2 regions of the Tardiphaga sp. 866_E4_N1_4 genome follow, and region 2 is predicted to be linked to the other one. Evidence: riboswitches for the same ligand, from Rfam matches in the RefSeq annotation. Region 2 holds a riboswitch; the other holds the start of a gene.

Region 1 (4,179 bases), 1.2 Mb from region 2:
CAGGCGATGACCAGATCGGCATCCTTGACGGCGCTGGCATTGTCGTCGGCGATGCGGTCGGCGAGCTTGATTTCCACGGCGCGTGCGCGCACGGCCGCCGAATTGTCGGTGGCAACCAATTCACCGGCAAGGCCGAGCTGCTGGATGCCGCGCGCCAGCGACGAGCCGATCAGGCCAAGCCCGATCAGCGCGATACGTTTGAAGGGCGGCGTGGCGCTCACGTCATTGCCCCGAATTCGATGCCATGAATTCACGCAGCGTCTCGATCACCAGCCTGTTGGCTTCCTCGGTGCCGATGGTCATGCGCAGCGAGTTCGGCAGGCCGTAATTGGTCACGGCGCGGAGCACCAGCCCGCGCCTGGTCAGGAACGCATCGGCATCCGCTGCCGTCTTGCCGGTCGCCGGAAAATGCATCAGCAGGAAATTGGCCACGCTCGGCGTCACCTCGATGCCGAGCTTGGTGATTTCCTCGGTCAGGATGCCGATCCACTTGGCGGTGTATGTGCGCGACATCTCGACATGGCCGGTGTCCTCGATCGCCCCCACTGCGGCCATCATCGCCGGCGCCGAGACGTTGAACGGCCCACGAATCCGGTTCATCGCATCGACGATGTGCGCAGGGCCGAACATCCAGCCGATCCGCAAGGCGGCCAGGCCGTGCACCTTCGAGAAGGTGTAGGTGGCGACGGTATTCTCGGTGGTCTTCGCCAGCTCCAGGCCGTTGTCGTAGTCGCCCTTGGTCACGTAGTCCCAGTATGCGGCGTCGAGCACCAGCAGCACGTGCTCCGGCAGGCCGGCGCGCAGGCGCTTGATCTCGGAGGACGGCAGATAGGTGCCAGTCGGGTTGTTCGGGTTCGCCAGCCACACCAGCTTGGTGCGCGGCGTGACGCAGTTCAGGATCGCATCGACATTGCAGGTGAAGTTGGTTTCCGGAGCGACCACATTGGTGGCGCCGTTCGCCTGGGTAGCGATCGGGTAGACCAGAAAGCCGTGCGTCGTCGAAATCGCCTCGTCGCCGGGGCCGAGATAGACATGCGCAATCAGGTTGAGAATTTCGTCGGAACCGGCACCGCAGATGATCTGCGCGGGATCGAGGCCGAAGCGGTGGCCTAGCGCCTCGCGCAGCACCTTCGACGTGCCTTCCGGATAATCCTCGAGATGCGCGACAGCAGTGGCGAAGGCGTCCTTGGCGCGCGCCGACGGACCGAACGGGGTCTCGTTGGCCGACAGCTTGTAGGTCTTGCGGCCGGGCTCCACCACCGGGCTCTTGCCAGGGGTGTAGGGCGCAATATCGAGAATGCCGGGCTTCGGCACGGGACGAGACATCTTCAACTCCAGAACGTCAAATTGGCTTACGAACGCGGTGCGTCGCTGGCGGCCACGGTATAGCGGGTTGCGTGGCTGCCGACGAGAGCCGTGGAGCGTACCGAGGCGCCGGCTTCGATCAGCGCCGACTTGATCTTGTCGAGGCTGGAGGCTCTCGTGATCGAGATCAGCAGCGCCGCGCCGTCAAAGGCGGTATCCGGCACGGCGACGATTTCGGCCAGCGGCGATAGCGCGCGCGCGGTCTCGGCATTCCAGCCGGACACCCGCACGCTCCACATCTCGACCTCGGTCACCATGGCGCTGTCGGCAACGCGTGACACCACGAACACCGGCAATGCGGCCGGATGGTCGGCGCGTTCAATGAACGGCAGGCGTGCGATGATCTTCGGCGCGCCCAGGGCTTCCAGCGGGATCCACCACGGCGTGCGGCTGGACGTCGCCGAGACCAGCGCGAGATCACCCTTGGACTTGGCCACGGCCTCGACCGCTGCGGCGGCGCTGAAATGCGCGACGTAAGGCACCGTGAAGCCGAAATGAAAGCGTGCGGAATCCCGCATCGCACTCTCGCCGAGCGACAGATCCGCATGCACCGAGAACGGCGCCTGAACGTAAGTGAAAGTCGAGATGATCACCCGCCAGATGCTCTCGACGGTGTCGATCGGCAGGATGCCGCGATGGCGCTGCACCAGACGGCGCATCATGTCGGCCTCGCGCGCCGGCCGGAAGGCGGAGCCGACCTCCTGGGTCTGCTTCACCGAAATCAGCCGGTCGATGATGTCGCCGCGCTGCATCAACAGGGCGTGAACCTGCGCGTCGATGCTGTCGATCTCTTTGCGCAGTTCATCCAGCGAGGGCGGGGCGGGTGGTAATTTCGACATGTTCAAAACCTTCGGGACGGGAGGCGTGATAGGTCCCGTCGAGCTTGCCGGGCCGGCTCCGGGGAGCCGGCGGGCACGGCCATTGATTAGGTAAGACGGTGCCGGAAAGCAAAGAAAACATGGAAGATTTGGCCGCAGGGCAGTTGGGCAATTTGACCGGGGTATGCCCATATTGACGGCAGGCGGGTGTGGGACTAGTTTCTGGTCTCTTCCGTGGTCATTTGAGCCGGCCGGCTTGCAGCCACGTTAAACAACTCGCTAAACAGGCCGGGGACAGTTTGATCCCGGCCGAGCTATTTGTTCAGGCCGGGTTTTTTATGGCCTGATTCCGGTTTTGGTTTGAGAACCTCCTGAGGAGGCCGGTATCAAGATGGTAAATGTCGAACTGGTGAAGAGTCCGGTTGTCCGCCCCGATGAGCGTGGACATGAAGCCGATCACCCGACCTCGCTGGTCGCGGGTTTTGGCATGGATCAGCCGCTGCGGCTTGATTGCGGCGTCGACCTCGCGCCGTTCCAGATCGCCTATCAGACCTACGGAACGCTCAACGCTGACAAATCCAATGCGATCCTGGTCTGCCACGCTTTGACCGGCGACCAGCACGTCGCCAATATCAATCCGATCACCGGCAAGCCCGGCTGGTGGCAGACACTGGTCGGCCCCGGCAAGGCACTCGATACCGAACGCTACTTCATCATCTGTTCGAATGTGCTCGGCGGCTGCATGGGCTCGACCGGTCCGGCCTCGACCAATCCCGCCACCGGCAAGATCTGGGGACTGGATTTTCCGGTGATCACCATTCCCGACATGGTGCGTGCGCAGGCGATGCTGATCGACAGTCTCGGTATCGGTCAGTTGTTCTGCGTCGTCGGCGGTTCCATGGGCGGCATGCAGACGCTGCAATGGACCGCGGCCTATCCGGAGCGCGTGTTCTCCGCGCTGGCGGTCGCCTGCAGCACGCGGCACTCGGCGCAGAATATCGCCTTCCACGAATTGGGGCGTCAGGCCGTGATGGCCGATCCCGATTGGCGCGGCGGGCGCTACTTCGAGGAAGGCACGCATCCGCATCGCGGCCTCGGCGTCGCGCGGATGGCCGCGCATATCACCTATCTGTCGGATGCCGCCTTGCACCGCAAGTTCGGCCGCCGCATGCAGGACAGGGAGTTGCCGACATTCTCCTTCGATGCGGATTTTCAGGTCGAGAGCTATCTGCGCTATCAGGGCTCGTCCTTCGTCGAGCGCTTCGATGCCAACTCCTATCTCTATCTGACGCGTGCGATGGACTATTTCGATATCGCAGCCGACCACAACGGCAAGCTTGCGGAAGCGTTTCGCGATACGCAGACGCGCTTTTGTCTGATGTCGTTCACATCAGACTGGCTGTTTCCGACGGCGGAATCGCGCGACGTCGTGCACGCGCTGAATGCCGGCGGCGTCCGCGTGTCCTTTGCGGAGATCGAAACCGACAAGGGTCATGATGCCTTCCTGCTCGATGTGCCCGAGTTCCTCGATATCGCCGGTGCATTTCTGAACTCCGCAGCCTCCGTGCGCGGCCTGCCTGTTACGGGGACATAGAGATGGCGTTTCCACAACAGACCTTGCCGCTGAATGCTGCGGTGGCGACGCCGGCGCCGCGCGGCACGCAGGATTATCGAGGCGATCACCTCCTGGTTGCGGAGATGATCAAGCCGGGCTCGAAGGTGCTCGACGTGGGATGCGGCGACGGCGATCTGCTGCAACTGCTGGAGAGCCGCGGCATCGACGGCCGCGGAATCGAATTGTCGCGCGAAGGCGTCAACCGCTGTGTCGGTAAAGGCCTCGCCGTGGTGCAGGGCGACGCCGATACGGACTTGATCAACTATCCCGACGATGCGTTCGACTACGTGATCCTGTCGCAGACGCTGCAGGCGACGCGACAGCCGCGCGTCGTGCTGGAAAATCTGCTGCGCATCGGCCGCAGCGCGATCGTGTCGTTTC
Region 2 (4,179 bases):
GGTCGAGTACCAGTATTACGACTTCGGCAACGTCAACTTCATCACGCCGACCCTCGCCGTTGGTGGTTTCAAGAACGACGAGCACACGATCAAGGCCGGCCTGAACTATCGCTTCAATCTGGGCAACTTCGGCGCAGGCTTCGTTCAGTAAGCCTGACGATCTATCGTCTACTTCGTCTCCAGAAAAAACTTAGGCCCGCAGCAATGCGGGCCTTTTTTCTTGCTTACTCGGAGCGGTGAGCGATCAGACTTTGAAGTGCTTCGACAGCTTCAGGCTCTGGCCCTGATAATTCGAACCGATGCGCTGGCCGTAGAGGGCATCCGGACGATCCAGCATACGCTCATAGACGAGACGACCAACGATCTGGCCGTGTTCGAGAATGAACGGAACTTCGCGCGAGCGCACTTCCAGCACGGCGCGCGAGCCCTTGCCGCCGGCGCCATCATGACCGAAACCGGGATCGAAGAAGCCGGCATAGTGGACGCGGAATTCGCCGACCAGCGGATCGAACGGCACCATTTCGGCGGCGTAGTCCGGCGGCACCTGCACGGCTTCCTTGGAGGCGAGAATGTAGAACTCGCCGGGATCGAGGATCAGCGTGCCGTCCTTGCGCGCCGAGATCGGCTCCCAGAATTCATTGACGCTGTAGCCACCGCGACGATCGATATCGACCACGCCGGTATGACGCTTGGCGCGGTAGCCGACGAAGCCCGAGGCGTTCTCGCCCGACAGATCGACCGACAGTGCGAGGCCATTGTTGAGATCGGCCGTGTCGCTGTCGACCAGCGGCTCTTGCGCGTGGAGTTCTTCCAGCGCCTCGGTGTCGAGCACCGCATCGCCGACCCGGAAACGGACCTGCGACAGGCGCGAGCCTTCGCGCAGCAATACCGGAAATGTCTTCGGGCTGATCTCGGCATAAAGCGGCCCGTGATAGCCCGCACCGATCACATCGAACCGTCTGGTGCCATCAGCAATCACCCGCGTGAACACATCGAGGCGTCCCGTGGAGCTCTTCGGATTGGCGGCAGCGAAGATGTTCGGCGGCAGCGCTAGGCTCTCGATCAGCGGCACGATGTAGACGCAGTTGGTTTCGAGCACCGCGCCATCGGACAGATCGATCTCGTGCAGCTTCAGCTCGTCGATGCGCTCGGCGACCGTCGAATTCGGCCCCGGCAGGAAGCTGGCGCGCACGCGATAGGCGATGGAGCCAAGCCGCAGATCCAGGCTGGCGGGCTGAATCTGGCTCTCGACGAAGGGATATTCCGGCAGGATCAGGCCGGCATCGGCCATCGCCGCAATCATGCGGTCGGGCAGAATTCCATCGGCATCGGGGGCAAGCGTAAACGGCACAGGTCTCGTCCTTCGGTCGTCCTTCAGCGAGAATACACTGAAAAATAGCGACTTTACCGGTTATCTCAGCCCCGCCTTGACGAAAAGGGCAAGCGGGAATATGCACATCGTTATCCCGTGGTGATTTGAGCCGGCCGGCTTGCAGCCACGTAAAATAAGTCGCTAAACAGGCCGGGGACACATGTCCTTCCAGCATGCGATCCCGGCCTGAGGACGTCCGTCCAGGCCGGTTTTTTTGTGCCCGTGCTACGCGGGTACGTTGGAGGTCACATGTCTACGAAGTCCTATCGCCCCGAAACCCGGCTCGTTCATTCCGGCGCGCTGCGCTCGCAATTCAACGAGACGTCCGAAGCCCTCTTCCTCACGCAGGGCTTCATCTACGAGACCGCAGAAGCCTGCGAGGCGCGGTTCAAGGGCGAAGATCCCGGTTTCATCTATTCGCGCTTTTCGAATCCGAATACGTCGATGTTCGAGAGCCGCATGATCGACCTCGAAGGCGCGGAGGCTGCACGCTCGACGGCCACCGGCATGGCCGCCGTGACCACCGCCATTCTCGCGCCGCTGCGCATGGGCGATCACGTCGTCGCCGCCAAGGCGCTGTTCGGCTCCTGTCGCTACGTCATCGAAGAGTTGCTGCCGCGCTACGGCATCGAATTCACGCTTGTCGATGGACTCGACCTCGACCAGTGGCAGAAGGCGATGCGCCCGAACACCAAGTCGCTGTTTCTCGAAAGCCCGACCAATCCGACGCTCGACGTGCTCGACATATCAGCCATCGCTGACATCGCCCATGCCGGCGGTGCGCGGCTGATCGTCGACAACGTGTTCGCGACGCCGCTCTGGCAGAGCCCGCTGGCGCTCGGTGCAGATGTCGTCGTGTATTCGGCGACCAAGCATATCGACGGACAGGGCCGCTGCCTCGGCGGCATCATCCTGTCGTCGAAGGACTTCATCGACGAGCACATTCACAACTATCTGCGCCAGACCGGCCCCTCGATCTCACCGTTCAATGCGTGGACGCTGGTGAAGGGACTGGAGACGCTGGCGATCCGCGTCGAGCGGCAAACCCAGACGGCCGCGGCGATCGCGGATGTGCTCGCCCAGCATCCGAAGATTTCGCGGCTGATCTATCCGGGCCGCGAGGATCATCCGCAGGCGGCAACGGTGAAGAAGCAGATGCGTGCGGGTTCGACGCTGATCGGCTTCGAGGTAAAGGGAGGCAAGACAGCGGCGTTCCGCGTCCTCAACGAGCTGAAAGTGGCCCGCATCTCCAACAATCTCGGCGACGCGAAGAGCCTCGTCACGCATCCGGCGACGACGACGCATCAGCGTCTGCCGCTGGAGGCGCGACTCGAACTCGGGATCACCGAAGGCTTCATCCGCTTCTCGGCCGGCCTCGAGCATCGTGACGATCTGATCGAGGATCTTCAGGCGGCACTGGCGAAGGCGTAGCCAATCTCTCCATCGTCATTGCGAGGAGCACTAGCGACGAAGCAATCCAGACTTTCTTTCAAGCAAGACTGGATTGCTTCGCTCAGCGAAAATCGCCGAAGGCGAATTTCGCGGGCTCGCAATGACGGCTGAGAGGCATTCGCCCCTCTTCGAACTTACAGCGGCTTCTGCGCCTGCTGAATCTGCGGCTCGTTGATGCCGAGCTTCACCTGGCCGACCGACTTGATGATGTTGTCGCCCAGCAACTGCGCGAAGCAGGCATAGCCCCAATCGTTCATATGCAGGCCGTCGGCAATGACGAAGCTGTCGAAGGACATCTGCTGGCCTTCGTGCCATTCCTTCATCACTTCGAAGCGCGGGAAGATGCCGACCTTGCGCAGTTCGGCCACCTTATGCAGCAGCGAGACCATCTTGCTGGTGCCCTCTGGCCGCGTATTCACCAGCGGCGAATATTGCGGATCGACCAGCACCAGATCGGCACCCGCCGCCTGAATGCGGGCGACGCCGTCTTCCACCATCTTGCTGGTTTCGCCGGGATCGAGATTGCGCAGCACCGCATTGGTGCCAACCTGCCAGATCACGAGGTCAGGCTTCGAATTGATCACTTCGCTCTGCAGCCGCGCCATCATTTCCGGCGCATCTTCGCCGCCCTTGCCGCGGTTGAGCACGGTGATGTTGGCCGACGGGTAAGCACGATGCAGCTGCGCTGCAAGGCGGTTCGGATAGGTGAATTCCGGCGCTGTCGAACCGTAGCCTTCGGTGGAGGACGAGCCGAACGCAACGATGACCACGGGCTTGCCGGCCACGAGCTTGCTGGCCACATGCGGCAGCGCGCCCATCGCCTTCATGCCGCCTTTCGGTGTGCGGCAGGGGACGCGGCTCAAGATATCGGTCGCGGTCTTTGCGACTTCCTTGACCCTGTCGATGGCCTTCGCAGCAACGCCCTTCTTCGCGGCGTCCGCGGGATCATTCACCGTAACGCTCTGGTCAGCGCCCTTGCCGTCAGCCGGGGCGGCCTGCGCCGCTTCGGCATGCGCGATGGACGATGAGATCGGGAGTGCGAGAGTCGTAGAGGCAGCAAAGGCAGCGACGACAGCAAAGCGAGACAAATGGCCGACGAAACTCATTAACGCTGAATCCTCAAATCCGCTGCTTTGATCTTGGCCGCATCGACGACAAAGGTCGAAAGCGCCCGGCCAAGACAATCATGCACCCGCTTCGCCAGCTCCATGCCGGGCGACGCGCTGAACAGGTCAAAATCACCGCTCTCATTCCAGTGCCGCATGATGGCGAAACGGTCGAACAGCGGGACGTCGTGCTGCTGCGCCACCACACGCATGTTATCTAGGTAGGCAGAGCCGGAAATCATCGTCTCC

Evidence for each region. Region 2 has a riboswitch for S-adenosylmethionine ahead of AB8B20_RS22575 (O-succinylhomoserine sulfhydrylase). Riboswitches for the same ligand answer to the same signal wherever they lie in the genome.
Region 1: it holds a riboswitch for S-adenosylmethionine, as region 2 does, so the genes downstream of both, metX (homoserine O-acetyltransferase MetX) here and AB8B20_RS22575 (O-succinylhomoserine sulfhydrylase) in region 2, are expected to answer to the same signal.

Annotation. Positions count from the first base shown of each region.
Region 1 covers NZ_CP197242.1:3,474,417-3,478,595, reverse strand. The annotation lists gene AB8B20_RS16995 (prephenate/arogenate dehydrogenase family protein) at 1-221, opposite strand, end outside; gene hisC (histidinol-phosphate transaminase) at 223-1,326, opposite strand; gene AB8B20_RS16985 (chorismate mutase) at 1,353-2,204, opposite strand; SAM riboswitch at 2,408-2,487, shown strand; gene metX (homoserine O-acetyltransferase MetX) at 2,575-3,777, shown strand; gene metW (methionine biosynthesis protein MetW) at 3,780-4,179, shown strand, end outside.
Region 2 covers NZ_CP197242.1:4,670,369-4,674,547, reverse strand. The annotation lists gene AB8B20_RS22585 (outer membrane protein) at 1-151, shown strand, start outside; gene AB8B20_RS22580 (2'-deoxycytidine 5'-triphosphate deaminase) at 245-1,351, opposite strand; SAM riboswitch at 1,459-1,538, shown strand; gene AB8B20_RS22575 (O-succinylhomoserine sulfhydrylase) at 1,622-2,803, shown strand; gene AB8B20_RS22570 (SGNH/GDSL hydrolase family protein) at 2,959-3,930, opposite strand; gene AB8B20_RS22565 (SGNH/GDSL hydrolase family protein) at 3,930-4,179, opposite strand, start outside.